DNA from 4 places in the Streptomyces sp. NPDC088794 genome. Region 1 is predicted to be linked to each of the others. Evidence: riboswitches for the same ligand, from Rfam matches in the RefSeq annotation. Region 1 holds a riboswitch; each other region holds the start of a gene.
The links. A riboswitch is a leader RNA that binds a small molecule or an ion and turns the genes downstream of it on or off. The one in region 1 is predicted to bind cyclic di-AMP.
Positions count from the first base shown of each region.

Region 2: another riboswitch for cyclic di-AMP. It lies ahead of ACIP6U_RS33915 (C40 family peptidase); the one in region 1 lies ahead of ACIP6U_RS08090 (transglycosylase SLT domain-containing protein).
Region 3: another riboswitch for cyclic di-AMP. It lies ahead of ACIP6U_RS15015 (transglycosylase family protein); the one in region 1 lies ahead of ACIP6U_RS08090 (transglycosylase SLT domain-containing protein).
Region 4: another riboswitch for cyclic di-AMP. It lies ahead of ACIP6U_RS25610 (M23 family metallopeptidase); the one in region 1 lies ahead of ACIP6U_RS08090 (transglycosylase SLT domain-containing protein).

Region 1 is NZ_JBIVKB010000002.1:744,732-750,124, forward strand. Features, by position in the region: gene ACIP6U_RS08080 (peptide MFS transporter) at 1-1,356, shown strand, start outside; gene ACIP6U_RS08085 (CocE/NonD family hydrolase) at 1,385-3,379, shown strand; cyclic di-AMP (ydaO/yuaA leader) riboswitch at 3,611-3,814, shown strand; gene ACIP6U_RS08090 (transglycosylase SLT domain-containing protein) at 3,818-4,300, shown strand; gene ACIP6U_RS08095 (HAD family hydrolase) at 4,459-5,265, opposite strand; gene ACIP6U_RS08100 (LacI family DNA-binding transcriptional regulator) at 5,378-5,393, opposite strand, start outside.
Region 2 is NZ_JBIVKB010000014.1:159,463-164,855, forward strand. Features, by position in the region: gene bioB (biotin synthase BioB) at 1-650, opposite strand, end outside; gene ACIP6U_RS33895 (8-amino-7-oxononanoate synthase) at 797-1,933, shown strand; gene ACIP6U_RS33900 (DUF397 domain-containing protein) at 1,998-2,225, opposite strand; gene ACIP6U_RS33905 (helix-turn-helix domain-containing protein) at 2,235-3,095, opposite strand; gene ACIP6U_RS33910 (ATP-binding protein) at 3,309-3,767, shown strand; gene ACIP6U_RS33915 (C40 family peptidase) at 3,830-4,303, opposite strand; cyclic di-AMP (ydaO/yuaA leader) riboswitch at 4,307-4,505, opposite strand; gene ACIP6U_RS33920 (hypothetical protein) at 4,856-5,164, opposite strand; gene ACIP6U_RS33925 (ATP-dependent Clp protease proteolytic subunit) at 5,172-5,393, opposite strand, start outside.
Region 3 is NZ_JBIVKB010000004.1:547,929-553,321, reverse strand. Features, by position in the region: gene ACIP6U_RS15035 (exopolyphosphatase) at 1-440, opposite strand, end outside; gene ACIP6U_RS15030 (DUF501 domain-containing protein) at 437-1,042, opposite strand; gene ACIP6U_RS15025 (septum formation initiator family protein) at 1,066-1,542, opposite strand; gene eno (phosphopyruvate hydratase) at 1,670-2,956, opposite strand; gene ACIP6U_RS15015 (transglycosylase family protein) at 3,244-3,945, opposite strand; cyclic di-AMP (ydaO/yuaA leader) riboswitch at 3,950-4,163, opposite strand; gene ACIP6U_RS15010 (transglycosylase family protein) at 4,333-5,298, opposite strand.
Region 4 is NZ_JBIVKB010000009.1:247,009-252,401, reverse strand. Features, by position in the region: gene ACIP6U_RS25620 (M16 family metallopeptidase) at 1-1,240, shown strand, start outside; gene ACIP6U_RS25615 (M16 family metallopeptidase) at 1,237-2,625, shown strand; cyclic di-AMP (ydaO/yuaA leader) riboswitch at 2,839-2,999, shown strand; gene ACIP6U_RS25610 (M23 family metallopeptidase) at 3,013-3,789, shown strand; gene ACIP6U_RS25605 (GntR family transcriptional regulator) at 3,978-4,670, shown strand; gene ACIP6U_RS25600 (HPr family phosphocarrier protein) at 4,831-5,112, opposite strand; gene ACIP6U_RS25595 (GNAT family N-acetyltransferase) at 5,295-5,393, shown strand, end outside.

The DNA.
Region 1 (5,393 bases):
CTCGTCCTCTACTTCGCGGACTCCGTCGCCCACGGCGGCATGGGCATGTCGGACGGCACCGCCGCCTCCGTCTCCGCCGCCTACGGCACCCTCGTCTACCTGGTCTCGGTCGCCGGCGGCTGGCTCGCCGACCGCATCCTCGGCTCGTACCGCTCGGTCCTGTGGGGCGGCGTCCTGATCGCCTGCGGCCACTACGCGATGGCCGTGCCGACCGGGACCATGACCTGGGTCGGCCTCGGGCTGATCAGCGGGGGCACCGGACTGCTCAAGCCCAACGTGGCCACCATGGTCGGCAAGCTGTACCGGACCGACGACGAGCGCCGGGACGCCGGTTTCGCGCTCTACTACATGGCGATCAACGTCGGCGCCTTCGCGGGCCCGCTGATCACCGGCTGGCTCGGCGACCACAAGGGCTGGCACTGGGGCTTCTCGGCGGCGGCGGTCGGCATGACCTTCGGGCTGATCCAGTACGTCGCCGGCCGCCGTCACCTGGCCGGGCGCAGCAACACCGCGGAGTTCGCGCTCGCACCGGACGGGATGCGCCGGGCGGTCCGGCTGATCGTCGTTGGGATCCTGGTCGCCGCCGCGCTCGCCGTACTGCTGGCCGGGGTGGGCTGGCTGACCATGGACCGCTTCGTCGACCTGCTGACGGTGGTCTCCGTGATCGCCCCGGTCGTCTACTTCGCGGTGATGTTCATGAGCCCGCGGGTGACGCCCGGGGAACGCGGCCGGCTGCGCCCGTACATCGTGCTGATCCTCGCCTCGACGGTCTTCAACTTCATCCTCTTCCAGGCGTACTCGACGATGATGCTGCTGGCCTCGACCAACGCCGAGACGTCCATCCTCGGCTTCGACTTCCCGGCCGGTTGGTACGCCTCCGCGCTCGGCGCCTTCGAGGTCGGGCTCGCGCCCGTGGTCGCCGCGCTGTGGGTGCGGATGGGACCGCGCCAGCCGCACGCCTCCAACAAGATCGCGATTGGGGTCGTGCTGGGCGGCCTGTCCTTCCTGCTCATGGTCCTGCCGACCAGCGGGCACAGCGGCGACGACTACCTGATGTCCGTCTGGTGGATCGTCGGCTCCTACCTGCTGCTCGGCCTCGGCGACATCCTCCTGGAGACCTCCGGCATGTCCGCCACCACCAAGCTCGCCCCGGCCGCCTTCTCCAGCCAGACCATGTCCCTCTGGTTCCTGTCCCTCGCGCTCGCCAACGGCATCCAGGCCCAGACGGTGAAGCTCTACGACGACGTCTCCAAGCCGGCCTACTTCGGCGTCAACGGCGCGATCGCGGTGGCCGCGGGCCTCGCGGTGATCGCCGCGGCGCCCTGGCTGCGCCGCACGATGCACCCGGTCCACTGAAGCCCACGCAGCCACAGGGGTCACGCTCATGCGCATCCGAACGTCCTTCCCTTACGAGACGACCCACGAGGACCTCCGTGTCCGGCTGCCCGACGGAACGCGGTTGTACGCCCGCGTATGGCGACCGCTCACCGAGGAGCCCGTACCCGCGCTCCTCGAGTACCTGCCGTACCGCCTGACCGACTGGACCGCGCCCCGCGACGCCCAGCGGCACCCCTGGTACGCCGGGCACGGCTACGCCTCCGTCCGGGTCGACGTGCGCGGGCACGGCAACAGCGAGGGCATGCCCAGTGACGAGTACTCGGCGACCGAGCTGGCCGACGGGGTCGAGGTGGTCAACTGGCTTGCCGCGCAGCCCTGGTGCGACGGCAAGGTGGGCATGTTCGGCATCTCCTGGGGCGGCTTCAACTCCCTCCAGCTCGCGGCCCTCGCGCCCGAGCCGCTCAAGGCGGTCGTCACCGTCTGCTCGACGGACGACCGTTATGACAACGACGTGCACTACATGGGTGGTTCCGTCCTCGCCGTCGACATGCACGCGTGGGCGGCGACCATGCTCGCCTTCGTCTCCCGCCCGCCGGACCCGCTCCATGTGGGCGAGGAATGGCGGGACATGTGGCTCAAGCGCCTGGAAGCGGTCGACCCCTTCATCCACACCTGGCTGGCCCACCAGACCCGGGACGACTACTGGCGGCACGGCAGCGTCTGCGAGGACTACGGCGCGATCGACGCGGCCGTCCTGGCGGTGGGCGGCTGGCACGACCCGTACCGCGACACCGTGCTGCGGCTCGTCGAGCACCTCCCGGCGGACCGGGTACGCGGGCTGATCGGCCCGTGGTCCCACCAGTACCCGGACCGAGGCCTGCCGCCGGGACCGGCGATCGGCTTCCTCCAGGAGACCCTGCGCTGGTGGGACCACTGGCTCAAGGGCAAGGACACCGGCGTCATGGCCGACCCCCTGCTGCGCTCCTACGTCAGCGACTCGCACCCGCCGGCCACGGTCTACGACACCCTGCCCGGCCGTTGGGTCGGCGAGCCGGCCTGGCCCTCGCCGCACGTCAAGACGACGACGTACGGGCTGCGGGGCGCGCCCGCGATCGTCCGGTCGCCCATGCACACCGGTGTGGACGCGGGCCGGTTCTTCCCCTTCGGGAACGACGCCGATCTGCCGCCGGACCAGCGGGACGAGGACGCGCGCTCGGCGTGCTTCGAGTTCGAGGTGCCGGCGGAGACCTGGGTGCTGGGGCGGCCGAGGGTGCGGTTGCGGCTGACCTCGGAGGTGGCGCGGGGGCAGGTGATCGCCCGGCTGTGCGATGTGGCGCCGGACGGTTCGTCGACGCTGGTCACCCGGGGGGCGCTGAACCTGTCGGCGCGGTTCGGGCGGGAGCGGGCGGTGCCCTGGACGCCGGGCGCGGTGGAGGACGTGACCTTCGAGCTGAACGGCATCGGGTACGCCATTCCGGCCGGGCATCGCATCCGGCTCGCGGTGTCCTCGGCGTACTGGCCGTGGATCTGGCCCCAGCCGGAGTCGGCGGCCGGCTTCACGATGGACCCGGAGGGCAGCGCGCTCGAACTCCCGGTGCGGGAGCGGGAGTCGACGGACGGCATTCGCTTCGAGGAGCCCGAGGAGGCCGAGCCGCTCGGGGTCAACCACCCGGCCACGCTGGACGAGTCGCGGCCCGAGCGGCTGGTCGTGCGCGATGTCGCGAAGGGTGAGTGGCGGCTGGAGGTGGATCCCCGGTACGGCGGCACCCGCGTGTATCCGGACGGCCTGGAGTTCACCGAGGACGCGCTGGAGACGTACACGATCGACGAGACGGATCCGTTGTCGGCGCGCGCCCGATCCGACTGGTCGATCCGGCTGCACCGGCCGGAGCAGGCCTGGGACACCACCGTGCGCACCCGGCCGGAGATTACTTGCGACGAAACGGACTTTATTACGTCGAATGAGGTGATCTGCACCGAGGGCGGCGAGGTGATCTTTCACCGGACCTGGGAGAAGAGGGTTCCGAGAACTGCCAGTTGAGGATGAATGCCCGTTTTGCCGTTCTTCATCCTGCCGTGACTTGGGTCACGCGAATCTGTGCGCGGCCTGTGCCCCGACATGTCGGCGTTTCGCCTTTCGCCGCTTGCCAGTTGACCCTTGGCAGGCGCAAAGGATCAAGCGCCTCATAGGCCTCAGACCAAGGTCAATAGGGTTGATGCGTGAATCCGGTACTTGTTCCGGACATGTGCTCTCGCATACGTTCCCGCCCTGTCGGGTGGAACGCCGAATCCTGCCGCCGCCCGGCATCCCAGTCACGAACTCACCGCACGGCAGGAGCGGGGGACCCAGGTAAGTCGCCGGACCGGTCAGCACGACCGGGACGGCTCGGGGTTAAGTCACGTCCGCAAGGGCGTGGCCGGGCACCTCCCAGCCCGAACCCGACAGCTCACCTCGCAGGCGACGGAGAGGAACCTCGTCATGCCTGCATCCGCTCAGCACCGTCGCAGCCGCAACTCCCGCCTCGTCCGCAAGCTCGCCGTGCTCGGCACGGGGGCCGCGGTGCTCGCCCTCCCCGTCATCGGCGCGACCAGCGCGTCCGCGGCTCCCTCGTCGACGGTGACCGCCGCGTCGCTGGGGTACTCCAACACCCTCGACGGCTGGATCCGCGCCTCGCTCCAGGTCATGGCGCAGAACGGGATCCCGGGCACGTACGACGGCATCTACCGCAACGTGATCCGTGAGTCGTCCGGCAACCAGTACGCCATCAACAACTGGGACTCCAACGCCGCGGCCGGCACCCCGTCCAAGGGCCTGCTCCAGGTGATCGACCCGACCTTCGCCGCGTACCACGTGGCCGGCACGTCGTTCGACCCCTACGACCCGGTCGCGAACATCACGGCGGCGTGCAACTACGCGGCGGCGGTGTACGGCTCCATCGACAACGTGTACGGGGCGTACTGACTCCGTCGGATCGGTCGCGATGGGTAGTGCCGCGATGTGTTCGTTTGCGGCTGCGGCGCCGTCGTGGCTGGTCGCGCCCACGCGGCGGAGCCGCAAATTGACACAGCCCCGCGCCCCTGAGGCCCTTCGGGCCTTGGGGGCGTTCGGCCTCGCTGCGCTCAGCTGAACAGTCGTTCCAGGACTACGGCGATGCCGTCTTCCTCATTCGATGTCGTCACCTCGTCCGCCACCGCCTTGAGTTCGGGGTGGGCGTTGGCCATGGCCACTCCGTGGGCGGCCCAGTCGAACATGGGGATGTCGTTGGGCATGTCGCCGAAGGCGATCGTCTCGTGCGGGCCCAGGCCCAGGTGACGGGCGGCCAGAGCCAGGCCCGTCGCCTTCGTGACTCCGCATGGCTGGAGTTCGACGGTGCCGGGTCCCGACATGGTGACGGTGGCCAGTGAACCGACCACGGTGCGGGCGGTTGTCGCCAACTCGTCGTCGGACAGGTCGGGGTGGCGCAGCAGCACCTTGCTGATCGGTTCGTGCCACAGGTCGTCGCGTCGGCCGACCCGGACGGCGGGCAGCGTGGGGTGCGGCATGAGGTAGCCGGGCTCGATGAGGGTGAGTCCGTCCACGCCGTCCTGGTCCACGGCCGCGTACACCTGCCCGACCTCCGCCTCGATCTTGCCGAGCGCGGTCTCGGCCAACTCCCGGTCCAGCGTGACCGACCAGAGCAGCCGGTCCGCGCCGGCGTCGTACACCTGCGCGCCCTGCCCGCACACCGCGAGCCCCTTGCTGCCCAGGTCGTCGAGGAGCGGGCGCACTCTCGGGGCCGGCCGTCCGGTCACGACGAGATGGCGGGCCCCGGCGCCGACCGCCCGCGCGAGCGCGGCGAGAGACCGGTCGGAGAGGGTGTCGTCGCCCCGGAGCAGGGTGCCGTCCAGGTCCGTGGCGATGAGTGAATATGCGAGGGGTGCGGCCATGATCAGAGAATACGGATGGAAAGCCCGGCTAACTCGACGCGAACCGGACGGTTGCTGCCTACATATGCGTTGAGGGGCGGACGGTGCTCCGCGCACGCCACTCGCGCCGCGCTCACGCCGACTCGCGG
Region 2 (5,393 bases), on a different contig from region 1:
ACCAGGTCCTCGTCGGTCTCGCCCATGCCCGCGATCAGACCGGAGCAGGCGGACAGACCGGCCGCGTGTGCCTTCTGCACGGTGTCGACACGGTCGGCGTACGTGTGCGTGGTCGTGATGTCCCCGTACGTCGCCTCGGACGTGTTGAGGTTGTGGTTGTACGCGTCCGCGCCCGCCGCCCGCAGCCGCTCGGCCTGGCCGTCGGAGAGCAGGCCGAGACAGGCGCACACCTCGACGTCCTCGTTCTGGTCCTTGATCGCCTTGATCGTGTCCGAGACCCGGTCCACGTCACGGTCGGTCGGTCCGCGCCCGGACGCCACCAGGCAGACCCGCTTGGCGCCCCCCGCCAGACCGGCCGCCGCCGCCTTCGACGCCTCGTCCGGCTTGATCCAGGTGTACTTCAGGATCTCGGCCTTGGAGCCGAGCCGCTGGGAGCAGTAGGAGCAGTCCTCGGGACACAGTCCGGACTTCAAGTTGACGAGGTAGTTGAGCTTCACCCGGCGGCCGAACCAGTGCCTGCGCACCTTGCCGGCCGCGGCCACCACATCGAGCACATCGTCGTCGGAAGTGGCGAGGACGGCGAGAGCCTCCTCGCGGGTCGGCAGCTCGCGCCGAAGCCCCTTGTCCACCAGCGTGTTCAGCAGGTCCATGAGAGCCGATCCTGTCCTACGGAGCAGCTTCCGGCCAAGGAGAGTTCGCACAACGAAGGGACTTCGTCGTGTGTGTATTGCCACATCATGGGCTGCGGGACCTGCGGTTAGTGTCTGTCCACTGCCTACAAAAGCCCGGAGGAGCCATGGCGTTCGGCTGGATCGACGAGCAGGCGCTGCTGCGCCGCCGGGCCGGGCTCGTACGGACCCTGCGCCCGCGCCCGGCCGACTCCCCGCTCCTCGACCTCGCGAGCAACGACTACCTGGGTCTCGCGCACCACCCCGAGGTCGCCGAAGGCGCCGCGCGGGCGGCGCACACCTGGGGCGGCGGCTCGACCGGCTCGCGGCTCGTCACCGGGACGACGGAGCTGCACACGGAGCTGGAGCGCGAGCTGGCCGACTTCTGCGGCTTCGAGGCGGCGCTGGTCTTCTCCTCGGGGTACGCGGCCAACCTCGCCGCGGTCACGACCCTGGCCCCGCACGGCTCGCTGATCGTCTCCGACGCGGGCAACCACGCCTCCCTCATCGACGGCTGCCGGCTGGCCCGTGGCACCACGCAGGTGGTCCCGCACACCGACCCGGAGGCCGTGCGCAAGGCGCTGCGCACCCATGAGGGGCAGGAGGGCTCGGCGGTCGTCGTGTCCGACACGGTGTTCTCGGTCGACGGCGACGCGGCCCCGCTCGCGGCGCTCGCCGGGGTGTGCCGGGAGCACGGCGCGGGGCTGCTGGTCGACGACGCGCACGGGCTGGGCGTCCTCGGGGACGGCGGACGCGGCGCCCCGCACGCGGCGGGGCTCGCGGGCGCCGACGACGTGGTCGTGACGGTCACGCTGTCCAAGTCGCTGGGCAGCCAGGGCGGAGCCGTCCTCGGTCCCGCGCGGGTGATCGACCATCTGGTCAACGCGGCCCGTACGTTCATCTTCGACACGGGTCTGGCCCCCGCGGCGGCGGGCGCCGCCCTGGCGGCCCTGGGGCTGCTGCGCCGGGAACCGGAGCGGGCGGCACGCGCGCGTACGGTCGCGGCCGAACTGCACGCACGCCTGACCGCCGCGGGGCACGAGGCGGTACGCCCCGACGCCGCGGTGGTCTCCGTGCGCGCGCCGTCCCCGGAGGGGGCCTTGCGGTGGGCGGCCGACTGCCGTGCCGCGGGGCTCGTCGTGGGGTGTTTCCGGCCCCCCTCCGTGCCCGACGGCATCTCACGGCTCAGGCTGACGGCCCGTGCGGACCTCTCCGAGGCGCAGATCGAACGCGCTGTGGGTGTGATCGGCGAAACGCGACCATGAGTCGGCGTGACACGGCCGTGCGCCGCCGGATACGGAACTGATCAGGTCCGGGACACGGAACCGATCAGAGGTCGAACGCGGCCGTGAAGCCCGCCCAGCTCTCGGGGGAGAAGAGCAGGACGGGTCCTGACGCGTCCTTGGAGTCGCGCACGGCGAGCAGCCCCGCCCAGGGGCCGGAGCGCGACAGCGCCGTCTCGACGCAGTTGTTGGCTCCCGTGCTGTAGCTGCTGCGCAGCCACCGCACACCGTGCGGATCGGTACTGGAAGGAACGTTCCGAGGCAGTGCTGACATGGTGCCTCCTTACGCGCCGTCACCTATCGCGGCGATGTAATCCAACGAGTCCTCGGGTGAAAGGGCATAGATCTGAAGGGTGTTGAAGGCCTCGATGTAGGCCTGGAGGTCTTCTTTCCGTTCGAGGTAGAGGCTACTCGTCAAGTGGTCGAGAACAACCACGTCCAGATCAGAAGTGCTCGAAAATGAGAAGACAACGAAAGGTCCGGTGACGCCGACATGCGCCCCGGCGGTGAACGGCAGTACCTGAAGCCGCACTTGGGGCAGGCGAGCCGCCTCGATGAGGCGGGCCAGCTGGCGTGACATGACGTCAGGGCCGCCGATCTCCCGGCGCAGCACCGCCTCGTCCAGGATCGCGCTGAGTTTCAGCGGCGGATTCGAACGCAGGACGTCCTGTCGAGCGAGCCTCACCTCGACCAGCGCGTCGAGGCGTTCATCGTCCAGACCTCCGACCGCCGCCCTGGTCACCGCCCGCGCGTACTCGGGCGTCTGCAACAGTCCGGGCACCACCGAGGTCTCCAGCGTCCGCATCGCGCTCGCCTGGGACTCCAGGCTGATGAAGTCGCGGTACGTCGTCGGCAGCACCCCGCGGTAGGCGTGCCACCAGTGGTGCCGGCCGCCGCCCTCGTCGGAGCCCGCCAGCATCTGGAGCATCTCCCGCAACTGCGGATCCGAGACGCCGTAGGCATCCAGCAGTAACCGCACATCGGCCGGTTTCACACCGCTGGCGCCGGTCTCGATCCGGCTCACCTTCGACTGATGCCAGCCCACCATCCGGGCCGCCTCACCACTGGTGAGCCCCGACCCGGTGCGCAACGAACGCAGTTCGGCGCCCAGCTTCCGGCGGCGCACCGCGGGTCCGTGCTGCATGGGTCACTCCTTACTCCTTCCGGGCCGCCCAAATACGGTCTCCCGTCGTAGAGTTCACCGCTTTGAGCGACAGATATATGCATATCTTGGTGGATCGCCACCCGTGACCGGCGCGGTAATGGCAGTCTGGCGACGAAGCACCAGTCCGGGACCGTACTCGAACCATCCGCTCTGTGTCGGACCCCGGTCCCGCGGGAAAGGGACGACGTCGCCATGGCAGACCACCTGGAAGCATCCGTCACTCTGCCGAGCGAACCCGCCTCGGTCGCCACGGCCCGCGGTTATGTGGTCTCGACGTTGGCGGAGTGGGGTCTGCCGTCCGACACCGAGGTGGCCGACACCGTCCGGCTCATCGTCTCCGAACTGGCCACCAACGCCGTACAGCACACCTTCGGCCAGTCACCCACCTTCACGGTGGACATCGTGCTGGACCGTGACGAACACCTGCGCATCGGGGTGACCGACAGCCACCCCCGGTTTCCCAAACGCCTGCCGGCCGCTGTCCAACAGGACAACGGCCGGGGCATGGTGATCATTCGGTGGCTGGCCGCGGAGCGCGGCGGCCGGCTGCGGGTGCGGGCCACTCCGGAAGGCGGCAAGACGGTCTCCATCGAACTTCCGTGGACCGTACCGGCGCGGCCGGTCACGACCGCGGGACAGCAGGAGCCGTAGAGCCTGTGTCGTGCCCCGCGAGGGCGACGGCGTGTCAGGGCGCCGTCGCCCCCGCGGGAGAGTCAGCTGACCCGGCCGTACCAGACGCTCTTCGTCCAGATCTTCTGCAGCCGTACCACGTCCCCGGTCTTCGGGGCGTGCCAGATCTTTCCCTTCCCGGCGTAGATGCCGACGTGGTAGACGCTGGAGCCCGAGTGGAAGAACACGAGGTCCCCGGCCTTGCGGCCCTTGGCCGAGATGTGGTGGGTCTTGTTGTACTGCTGGGCCGCCGTGCGGGGAAGCTTCTTGCCCGCCTTCTTGAACGAGTACAGCGTGAGCCCTGAGCAGTCGAAGCGGCGTGGTCCGGTGGCGCCGTACTTGTACGGGGAGCCCTTCTTGGAAGCCGCGATGTGAAGTGCCTTGGTCGCAGGTGTCGCGGCCGCGGCGTCGGATGCGACACCGGGGATCACGACGGAGCCGCCCACTGCGGCGATGGTGAGAGCGGAGGCCGTACTGGCCCGGGCCATCAGCGACGGGACACGATTGAGCGCAGACATGCGCAACCCTTCGTCAGCCGCCTGTGAAGGATGACCTGTCGGATTCGGGCTGACAAAGTTGCCCGGCCGCTGACGCGGCTTCACCCCAAGGGCTGCTCGACCCGGTCATGGCGTGACCGTCCCGGCGACCCGTCGTGCTTGGGTCCTCCACTCCTACCGATGCAATCCTGTCGACCTGTCATCCGGGCGGCGGTAGGACTCGGCGTCCGCCCGGATCGCCCCGCCGCTGCGGCGGGGTCTTGTCGTCAGACAGGGATCTTGACCTATGAATGTCCGAAAAGCCCAACGGAATCGGGGATTTGTGGGGTTACTCACCACTCACCCGTTCGGGTGGACACCCCCGTGTTCGAGCCGGTGTCCAGGGGTGCGCAGCCCCTCGGACCAGCACAGGAACGCCTCATGCGGCCCTCGCATCACGCGCGTTGCGCAACCTTGACGGTCGCCAAGAAGTAGCCGCAACTCCGCCGAACGGGGGTACCTCATTTGGTCCGTTTCGCCCCCGGTCCGGACGTCCCGACCGCACGGCGGACATCCGAACCGGCCACGCCTGCGTCAACTGGCGGAGCTCGGCGGCAGAGTGAGCCGCGCCGTGCGGCGCTCGCCGCCCAGCACCCGCAGCGCCCGCGCCAAGGTGGGGGCGTGCACCTCGGCCTCGCCCCGCTGGTGCATCAGCGCCAGCGCGTCCCGTAGTTCCGCCGCCTTGGAGACCAGCGCCTGCGCGGCCCGCAGTCCGCGGTAGGTGTCCCCGTCCCGCGCCGGGTTGATCCGGCCGAGCAGGTCGACCACGTCGAGATAACGGTCGATCAACTCGCCCTCGGCGCGCGTCAACGCGGGCAGCGGCGGCAGCTCGGGTGGGAGCACCGGCGGCTCACCTCCCCGCGGGCGGGGTGAGCGTGGTCTTGCGGGTGGAGACGATCCGGTCCACCAGGCCGTACTCCAACGCCCCCTGCGCGTCCAGGATGTTGTCCCGCTCGATGTCCTCGTGCACCTGCTCCGCCGAGCGGCCGGTGTGCCGCACCAGCAACTCCTCCAGCAGGTCGCGGGTCCGCATCAACTCCTCGGCCTGGATGGCCAGATCGCTCGCCTGTCC
Region 3 (5,393 bases), on a different contig from region 1:
TCCGTCGAGCCGCCGCCGATGTCCACGACCAGGTAGGGCTTGGCGAGGTCGTCGCGGCCGGCGAGTTCCGCGGTCGCGCCCGTGAAGGAGAGCGCCGCCTCCTGGTCGCCGGAGACCACTTCGGGCTCGACGCCGAGGATGTCGAGGACCCCGCGCACGAAGTCGTCCCGGTTGGCGGCGTCCCGCGTGGCCGACGTCGCCACGAACCGCAGTCGGTCGGCGCCGTGCTCCTTGATGATCGCCGCGTAGTCACGGCAGGCCGCGAAGGTGCGCTCCAGTGCCTCGGGGGCGAGCCGTCCGGTGCGGTCGACGCCCTGGCCGAGCCGCACGATGGTCATGCGCCGGTCCAGGTCGACCAGTTCACCGGTCGCGGGGTTCACGTCCGCGACGAGGAGCCGGATGGAGTTCGTACCGCAGTCGATGGCGGCGACGCGGGTCACCGGTCACCCTCCTCGACGGGCTTGAACGCGAAGTACCCCGTGCCGTCCTCGCTCGTCTCCGTCTGCCAGCCCTCGCCCGTCGGCGGCCCGGGCACGGTCACACACGGACCCTTACGCCACCACTCCGGCAGCATCGCGATCGCCTCGTCCCCCAGCGGGTTCACGCCCGGCCCCGCGGCCAGGGAGTGCCCCACCAGTACGTGCAGGCACTTCACCCGGTCCGGCATGCCGCCCGCGCTCGGGAAGCCCTCCAGGACCTCGATGGCGTCGCGGCGGGCGATGTAGTCCTCGTGGGCGGCGCGGTACGCGGCGGCCAGTTCCGGGTCCGTCTCCAGACGGGCCGTCATCTCCTTCATGACGCCGTTCGCCTCCAGCGTGCCGATCGCCGAGGCGGCGCGCGGGCACGTCAGGTAGTACGTCGTCGGGAAGGGCGTGCCGTCGGGGAGGCGGGGGGCCGTCTCCACCACGTCGGGCTGACCGCACGGGCAACGGTGGGCGATGGCGCGCAGCCCGCGCGGCGGGCGGCCGAGCTGCTGCTCGAAGGCCGCCACGTCCGCGTCGGTGGGCTCGGTGCGCGGGGTGGTCGGCGGAGGGGTTTCCACTGCGGAATGTCTCTCTGGTCAGGTCACTGGTCGGAGGCGTCGGACTTGTCGACCCCGTCCCAGACGTTCGAGTACCAGGGGCGGTCGGCCGCCCCCAGGTCGGCGCGCGACTGCTTGGTCAGGTCCGGGTCGATCACGACGTAACCGGTCTCCCCGGGCATGACGTAGTGCAGCCGCTGCCGGATCTGCTGCTCGGCGTACGCGTCGTCCTGCCAGCGCGCCTTGAGGTCGCGCAGCTGCTCGACCCGCTCCTTGGCCTGCTGCCTCTGCCGTTGCAGATCGGCGACCTCGGCGCGCTGGGAGACGTACTGCCTTATCGGGTAGGCGAGCGCCACCACCAGCGTGCAGACGACGAGCGCGAGCAGGGCCGCGCGGCCGGTGAGCCGGGAGCGGCGGGCCTGGCGCTTGGTCTGCGAGCGGTAGACCCGCGCGGCGGTCTGCTCGCCGAGCAGCCGGATCCGGGTGGTGGTGGAGAAACGGTCCCGGTCCTTGACGGCCATGTCTCCGCCTCCCCTTTCACACGCGCGTACGTCCCCGCACACGGTACGGGACCGAGTACGGGGACGTACGTACGACTGGCTCGGGCTTGACCCTGTACGGCGCAGCCCTTGCCCTTGGCTGTACGGCTCAGCCCTTGAAGCGCGGGAACGCGGAGCGGCCCGCGTACACCGCCGCGTCGTCGAGGATCTCCTCGATGCGCAGCAGCTGGTTGTACTTGGCGACGCGCTCGGAGCGGGCCGGGGCGCCGGTCTTGATCTGGCCGCAGTTGGTGGCGACGGCGAGGTCGGCGATGGTGACGTCCTCGGTCTCGCCGGAGCGGTGGGACATCATGCACTTGAAGCCGTTGCGCTGGGCCAGCTCGACGGCGTCCAGGGTCTCGGTGAGCGAGCCGATCTGGTTCACCTTGACGAGCAGCGCGTTGGCCGCGCCGTCCTCGATGCCGCGGGCCAGACGCTCCGGGTTGGTGACGAACAGGTCGTCGCCGACGATCTGCACCTTGTCGCCGAGGCGGTCGGTGAGGACCTTCCAGCCGGCCCAGTCGTCCTCGTACAGCGGGTCCTCGACGGAGACGAGCGGGTAGGCCGCCACGAGCTCCTCGTAGTACTCGGTCATCTCGGCGGCCGAGCGGGACTTGCCCTCGAACTCGTACTTGCCGTCCTTGTAGAACTCGGACGCGGCGACGTCGAGCGCGAGCGCGATCTGCTCGCCGGGGACGTAACCGGCCTGCTTGATGGCCTCGAGGATGAGGTCGAGGGCGGCGCGGTTGGAGTCCAGGTTCGGGGCGAAGCCGCCCTCGTCGCCGAGGCCGGTGGACAGGCCCTTGCTCTTCAGGACCTTCTTGAGGGTGTGGTAGACCTCGGCGCCCCAGCGCAGCGCCTCGGAGAAGGACTCCGCGCCGATCGGGGCGATCATGAACTCCTGGATGTCGACGTTCGAGTCGGCGTGCGACCCGCCGTTCAGGATGTTCATCATCGGAACGGGCAGCAGGTGCGCGTTCGGGCCGCCCAGGTAGCGGAAGAGGGGGAGGTCGGAGGCCTCGGAGGCGGCGTGCGCGACGGCGAGGGAGACGCCGAGGATGGCGTTGGCGCCGAGCGAGCCCTTGTTGTCGGTGGCGTCCAGGTCGAACATCGCCTGGTCGATCAGGCGCTGCTCGGTGGCGTCGTAGCCGACCAGCTCCGGGCCGATCTGCTCGATGACGGCGAGGACGGCCTTCTCGACACCCTTGCCCTGGTAGCGGTTGGGGTCACCGTCACGCAGCTCGATGGCCTCGAAGGCACCCGTGGAGGCGCCGGAGGGGACGGCGGCACGACCCGTGCTGCCGTCGTCGAGGCCGACCTCGACCTCGACCGTGGGGTTGCCTCGGGAGTCCAGGATTTCCCGGGCTACGACGACGTCGATGGACGGCACGAGCATCTCCTTCTTCAATGTGACGCGGCTACGCGGGCCGCGATGGCTCTGCGGGACCGAGCCTAACCGTCCCGGGACGAACAGCCAGCCGATGGGCCGCCCCTTGGACAGAACCGAGAGTAAATTGTTTCCGAACGGAACAAAGCAGACGGGCAAAAAGAACCCCGCCCCGGTGCGTACGGGGGAACACGCACCGGAGCGGGGAGCCCGTGGGGACGGGGGAGGCCCTCACGTGACCTCCATGGTGGGGGACACGTCTGTCAGGCCGCTGTGGTTCGGCTACCAGGTCTCTGTCACTTGAGGTGCAGCTGCTGACCCGGGTAGATCAGGTCCGCGTCCTCGACGATGTCCTTGTTCAGCTTGAACAGCTTCTCCCAGCCGCCCTTGACCTTGTGCTTCTCGGCGATCGTGCTGAGGGTGTCGCCCTTGACGACCTTGTACTCGCCGTCGCCCTTCTTGACCTTCTTGCCGGTCGGGGTGGTGACGGTCTTCTTCGCGGCCGGACGGTCGGCGGAGCGCGAGGTGCTGGTCGAGTCGTTCGAACGGCTGCTGGTGCCACCGCTCGAAGAGCTGGACGAGTTCGAGGAGCTGGAGGAGCTCGACGAGCTGCCGCCGTTGTACGCGGCACCGGACAGGCCCGTGCCGCAGACCGGCCAGGCACCCTTGCCCTGGGAGGCCAGCACCTTCTCGGCGACGGTGATCTGCTGCGCCTTGCTGGCCTGGTTGGCCTGCGACGCGTACTGGGTACCGCCGTAGGCGGCCCACGTGGAGGCGGAGAACTGCAGACCGCCGTAGTAACCGTTGCCGGTGTTGATGGACCAGTTGCCGCCGGACTCGCAGCTGGCGACCGCGTCCCACTCGGACGCGGTGGCGGCGGAGGCGTTGCCGGCCGCCATGAGCGGGGCGGCGATGGCGACACCGGTCACGCCGGCGAGCGTGGCGACGCGGGTGGCCTTGGACGGACGACGGTGCTTGCCCTTGCTGGAAAACAGCATGCGGAGATCCCCTCACCGACGCCTGCGAGGTGAGCTGTCGGGTTCGGGCCGTGTGAGTTGCCCGGCCGCGCGCCTCTCGGCGCACGACTTCACCCCAAGCCGGTTCCGGCACTGTCTGCCGGGCCCGGCACTTACCTGGGTCCCCCGCTCCTGCCTACGGCGCTGTGAAGCGACGACTGTTCCCTACGGCCGCTGGCAGGATTCGGCGTTGCGGCATTCGGGGTCCGTGTTGACGAACGGTGATGACCGTAGACACGGATTCCGCGGAAACTCAAAGACGATCAGGGCATCTGAGAGTCATCCCACACTTTCACCAAACCGGACATTCAGTCCGAAGACCGTCGTTAACTCCCGTCGCTTTTCGCCCCGTTCAGCCCCTGTCCGCCCCTATTCGCCAGGAAGCTTCAGGGTCTGACCGGCCGCGATGTCGTTCGGGTCGGCACCGATGGCCTGCTTGTTCTCGGCGTAGAGCGCGCGCCACCCGCCGTCCAGGCCAAGGGAGTCGGCGATGGAGGCGAGAGTGTCACCGCCATGGACGGTGTACGACCCCTGCGCGGACCCTTCGGTGTCACTGGCGACCGTGTTCTCGTCGGCACTGGCGCCACGATGCCTGCCGGAGCCGACCGCGCCGGTGTCGACCAGACTCCAAGAGCCCGCGGCCTGCTCGGACTTGTCCGAGTCGTCACCCTTCGCCCGATCTGTCGACGAGCTGTCGCTTCCCTGTGACCCGCTCGCGGTCGGCTCGGACGGGGAGTCGGAGGGCGAGAGGTACTCGTCCGATTCGTCAGGGTTGGTCGAGGAATCGGACGAAGAGTCAGGCGAGGCCGACGGTGATGTGGACGAGTCCGTCGAGGACGAGTCGTCGGACGTACCACCGGGCGTGTTGGACAGGCCGGTGGAGCCGGAACCGTCCGAGGAGTCCGAGGAGGAGTCGGACGAGTCGTCCAGGATCCCGGTGTCGATGTCGGCCGACCCGTCGTCCTTCGACAGCCCCGTGGTCAGCCCGCAGGTGTGGAACGCGCCCACACCCTGGTCGTCCAGGATCTTCTCGGCGACGGCTATCTGCTGGTTGCGGCTGGCCAGGTCGGGGCGCGAGGCGTAGTCGAGACCGCCGTACTGCTCCCAGTCGTCCTGCGAGAGCTTGAGCCCGCCGTAGAAACCGGTCCCGTCGTTCTGGCTCCAGGAGCCGCCGGTCTCGCAGTTCGCCACCTTGTCCCAGGTGGTGCCGTCGGCAGCGCTGGCGCTCACCGCGCCGAGAAGCGGGATGGCGATGGCGGAGCCCGTCACGCCGGCCGCGACGAGGAGGGCCGGAGCCTGGCGGGGGCGACGGTGACGACCGTTCCCGGAGAGCATGCGGGGGCCTTTCAGAAGAGAGCGGTGACGAGTGCGACGCGTGGTGCTGGGCACCGCACTTGAACGGTGAACGTATAGGCAGTCCATTGCTTGTC
Region 4 (5,393 bases), on a different contig from region 1:
CACGGGTCTTGCTCACCTTTTCGAGCACCTCATGTTCCAGGGCTCGAAGCAGGTCAAGGGCAACGGACACTTCGAACTGGTGCAGGGCGCGGGTGGTTCGCTCAACGGCACCACCAGCTTCGAGCGCACCAACTACTTCGAGACCATGCCCACCCACCAGTTGGAGCTCGCCCTCTGGCTGGAGGCGGACCGCATGGGCTCCCTGCTCGCCGCCCTGGACGAGGAGTCCATGGAGAACCAGCGGGACGTGGTGAAGAACGAGCGCAGGCAGCGCTACGACAACGTCCCCTACGGCACGGCGTTCGAGAAGCTGACCGCCCTCTCCTACCCGGAGGGTCACCCCTACCACCACACCCCGATCGGCTCGATGGCCGACCTGGACGCGGCCACCCTGGAGGACGCGCGCGCGTTCTTCCGCACGTACTACGCGCCCAACAACGCCGTCCTGTCGGTCGTCGGCGACATCGACCCGGAGCAGACGCTCGCCTGGATCGAGCGGTACTTCGGGTCCATCCCGACGCACGACGGCAAGCCCGTCCCGCGCGACGGCGCGCTGCCCGAGATCATCGGCGAGGAGCTGCGCGAGGTCATCGAGGAGGAGGTGCCGGCGCGCGCCCTGATGGCGGCGTACCGGCTGCCCGAGGACGGCACGCGCGCGAGCGACGCGGCCGACCTCGCGCTCACCATTCTCGGCGGCGGCGAGTCCTCCCGCCTCTACAACCGCCTTGTGCGGCGCGACCGTACGGCCGTCGCGGCCGGCTTCGGTCTGCTGCGGCTGGCCGGCGCGCCCTCCCTGGGGTGGCTGGACGTGAAGACGTCCGGCGACTACGAGGTGCCGGTCATCGAGACCGCCATCGACGAGGAGCTCGCCCGGTTCGCCGAGGAGGGCCCCACGGCCGAGGAAATGGAGCGCGCCCAGGCCCAGTTGGAGCGCGAGTGGCTGGACCGGCTCGGCACGGTCGCGGGCCGCGCCGACGAACTGTGCCGGTACGCCGTCCTGTTCGGCGACCCGCAGCTGGCCCTGACCGCCGTGCAGCGCGTCCTGGAGGTGACCCCGGAAGAGGTCCAGGAGATCGCCAAGGCCCGACTGCGCCCCGACAACCGATCGGTGCTCGTCTACGAGCCCGTCGCCGCCGAGCACGCCGAGCACGCCGAGCACGCCGAGCACGCCGAGCACGCCGAGCACGCCGAGCACGCCGAGTCCGCCGAGCCCACCGAGAACGAGGAGGCGGCCAAGTGACCGAGCTCGCCGCGATGGAATTCCACCCGCAGCCCCCGGCCGGCGAGGCCAGGCCGTGGGCGTTCCCGGCCCCCGAGCGCGGGACGCTCGACAACGGCCTGACCGTCCTGCGCTGCCAGCGTCCCGGCCAGCAGGTCGTCGCCGTGGAGGTTCTCCTGGCGGCGCCCCTGGAGGCCGAACCGGCCGGCCTGGACGGCGTCGGCACGATCATGGCGCGGGCCTTCTCCGAGGGCACCGACAAGCACTCCGCCGAGGAGTTCGCGGCCGAACTGGAGCGCTGCGGCGCGACGCTCGACGCGCACGCCGACCACCCCGGCGTCCGGATCAGCCTCGAAGTGCCCGCCTCGCGCCTGACCAAGGCCCTCGGTCTGCTGGCCGACGCCCTCAGGGCGCCCGCGTTCGCGGACAGCGAGATCGAGCGCCTGGTCACCAACCGCCTCGACGAGATCCCGCACGAGCTGGCCAACCCCTCCCGGCGTGCGGCGAAGGAGCTCTCCAAGGAGCTCTTCCCGGCCGGCTCGCGCATGTCGCGCCCGCGCCAGGGCACCCAGGAGACCGTCGAGAACATCGACTCGGCGGCCGTACGCGCCTTCTACGAGAAGCACGTCCGTCCCGCGACCGCGACCGCCGTGGTCGTCGGTGACCTCACCGGCATCGACCTCGACGAGCTGCTGGGCGACACCCTCGGCTCCTGGACCGGCTCCTCGGCCGAGCCGCGTCCCGTGCCGCCGGTGACCGCCGACGACACCGGGCGCGTGATCATCGTGGACCGCCCGGGCGCCGTGCAGACGCAGCTGCTCATCGGCCGCGTCGGCCCCGACCGGCACGACCGCGTGTGGCCCGCGCAGGTGCTCGGCACCTACTGCCTGGGCGGCACCCTCACCTCCCGCCTCGACCGCGTCCTGCGCGAGGAGAAGGGCTACACCTACGGCGTTCGGGCGTTCGGGCAGGTCCTGCGGTCCGCCCCGGACGGCACCGGGGCCGCGATGCTCGCCATCAGCGGCTCCTTCGACACCCCGAACACCGGCCCGGCGCTGCAGGACCTGTGGACGGTGCTGCGCACGCTCGCCGAGGGCGGTCTGACCGATGCCGAGCGCGATGTCGCCGTGCAGAACCTGGTGGGCGTGGCGCCGCTGAAGTACGAGACCGCGGCGGCCGTCGCGAGCACGCTGGCCGACCAGGTCGAGCAGAACCTGCCCGACGACTACCAGGCGACGCTGTACCGGCAGCTCGCCGCGACCGGCACCGTGGAGGCCACCGCGGCCGCCGTGAGCGCCTTCCCGGTGGACCGTCTGGTGACCGTCCTGGTCGGTGACGCGGCGCAGATCAAGGAGCCCGTGGAGGCTCTCGGGATCGGCGAAGTCACCGTCGTCCCGGCCGAGTAGGGCCGGGCGGAGGCGGAGCGGGCGCCACGCGCGCGCAGGGGCCCTGGTGACGGATGCGTCACCAGGGCCCCCGTATGTCCGAATTGAGGGAGAGGTTGCCTGTCTGCCCTGTGGCATGCGCTACAAAAGCCGTGATCCGTTTGGGGATTGAAAGTTGTCCCGTTTAGCGTCATCCGGGCTGTCCGTCAGGCACCGCGCCGCATCCGCGGCACCGGACAGTCATCGCCGAGTCCCCGTCCGGCGCGAGCCAGGGGAGCCGGGGACCCAATGTCCCTGGGGTGAATCGGACGCCCGCGCGCTGCGCGAGGGGGTCCGTAGGAGACCTTCCTGCTCCGAACCCGTCAGCTAACCCGGTAGGCGAGAAGGAAGGAAAGGACCACCCAGTACATGGCGTTCACCTGCGCCACCGGGAAGCACCGTCGTCCCAGCCGCATGAAGCGCACCACCGCCCGCGCGGCGGGCGTCGCGGCACTCGCCACCACCGGCGTCGTCGGCACCCTGGCAGCTCCGGCACTCGCCGCGGACAACTCCGCCGAGAGCGCCGTCGAGCAGACCGGTTTCACCCCCGTCATCACCATCGGCGACACGATCGCCGCCAAGATCGACGCCCAGGCCGACGCCCAGAAGGAGGCGGCCGAGGAGGCCGCCCTCAAGAAGGCGGCGGCGGAGGCGGCACGCAAGAAGGCCGCCGCGCGGGCCAAGGAGGAACGCGAGGCGAAGGAGCGCGCCGCCCGGGCCGCCGAGCGCAAGCGCCTCAACACCTTCGTCGCGCCGATCTCGAACTCGTACGTCTCGACGGGTTACAAGAGCGGCGGCTCGCTGTGGTCCTCCGGCAGCCACACCGGCATCGACTTCCACGCGGCCAGCGGCACGACCGTCCACGCGGTCGGCTCCGGCACGGTCGTGGAGACCGGCTGGGGCGGCTCCTACGGCAACCAGATAGTGATCAAGATGAACGACGGGACCTACACCCAGTACGGTCACCTGTCGTCCATCGGGGTCTCGGTGGGCCAGACGGTCACCCCGGGCCGGCAGATAGGCCTCTCCGGCGCGACCGGCAACGTCACCGGTCCGCATCTCCACTTCGAGGCCCGCACGACCCCCGAGTACGGATCGGACATCGACCCCGTCGCCTACCTTCGTTCGCATGGCGTGAACGTCTGACGACGGACCGCGAGATCTTCTTCAGCCCCGGCTCTCCGAGCCGGGGCTTTCGGTCTTTCTGTCCGCTCTCTGTCCAAAAAATATCCATCGATTCCGGTCCCCCGTCGGAAATTCCAGCCGATTGCAATAGAGTCACTGAACACACGTCAACCGGCGACGTTTCACGGGGATTAAGACGGAGGTCGGACATGCGTATTCCGGCGCACTCGGTGTGCACGGCCATCCGGGACGACATCGTCGCCGGTGTCTACGAGCGCGGCGGCCGGCTCACCGAGGAACTGCTGGCGCGACGCTACGGCGTCTCGCGCGTCCCCGTCCGTGAGGCCCTGCGCACGCTGGAGGCGGAGGGCTTCGTGGTGACCCGGCGGCACGCGGGCGCGTGCGTCGCGGAACCGACCGAGCAGGAGGCCGCCGACCTGCTGGAGATGCGCATGCTGCTGGAGCCGCTCGGAGCCTCCAGGGCCGCCCAGCGGCGCACGGAGGCCCACCTCAAGGTGCTGCGCGGCCTGGTCAGGCTGGGCCAGGAGCGGGCCAGGAGGGGCAACAGTGAGGATCTGCGCTCCCTGGGGGGCTGGTTCCACGAGACGCTCGCCCAGGCCTCCGGCAGCCACGCGCTGACCTCGACGCTGACCCAGCTGCGTCACAAGATCGCCTGGATGTACGCCGTGGAGGCGCCGGCCAACCCCGTGGAGTCCTGGGCGGAGCACGGCGCGATCGTCGACGCCGTGGCGCGCGGGGACGCCGAGCGCGCGCGGGCGATCACCGCCCTGCACACCGAGCACTCGACGGGCGCGCACCGGCTGCGCTTCGGCACCGGGGAGCGCGCGGAGCGTGTGAGGAACTCGCAACATCCCGTAAACATGTCGGGTGTGCGGCATTAACACGGGCGCCGTATACAAAGAGAAGGTAATTCCAGGGGGATTATTTCTGCTGCCCGAACTCGGGAAATTCGAAGGGCTCGCCCGGTAATTCGGGCGAGCCCTTCGGAGTTGTGGGACGGTGTCGTCGAAGTGACGCGTGCCGTATCCCTCAATTCGATTTTCAGACGGTCTCGGGAAGCTCCTCGAGCCCCTCGGCGACCAGCTTCGCCAGCCGGTCGAGCGCGGCGTCCGCGCCCTCGGCCCCGGAAGCGAGGACGATCTCCTCGCCGCCCTGGGCGCCCAGGCCCAGAACCGCGAGCATGGAGGCCGCGTTGACGGGGTTGCCGTCGGACTTGGCGATCGTCACCGGGACGCCTGTGGCCGTGGCGGCTCGGACGAAGATGGAAGCGGGGCGGGCGTGGAGGCCCTCGGCCCAGCCGACGTTGACGCGGCGCTCAGCCATGTGATGCTGCCCTTCAGTGTCTCAGGTTGTCTAGACCATGTTGTCTAGACCAGTTTTCCATAGCGTGCCGTCGGGCCGCGGCCTCGGCCCGACGCACACCCTTCCACCGTCCCCGGCGGACAGGCGTGTTCCCCACAGACTGCCTCGCGCCGTTGTCATACGCGAGCCGTACGCTGGGGCCCATGCAGACCTCGTCGGACCGGCACGAGTACCCCGCCCACTGGGAAGCCGACGTCGTGCTGCGCGACGGTGGCACCGCGCGCGTCCGCCCCATCACCGTC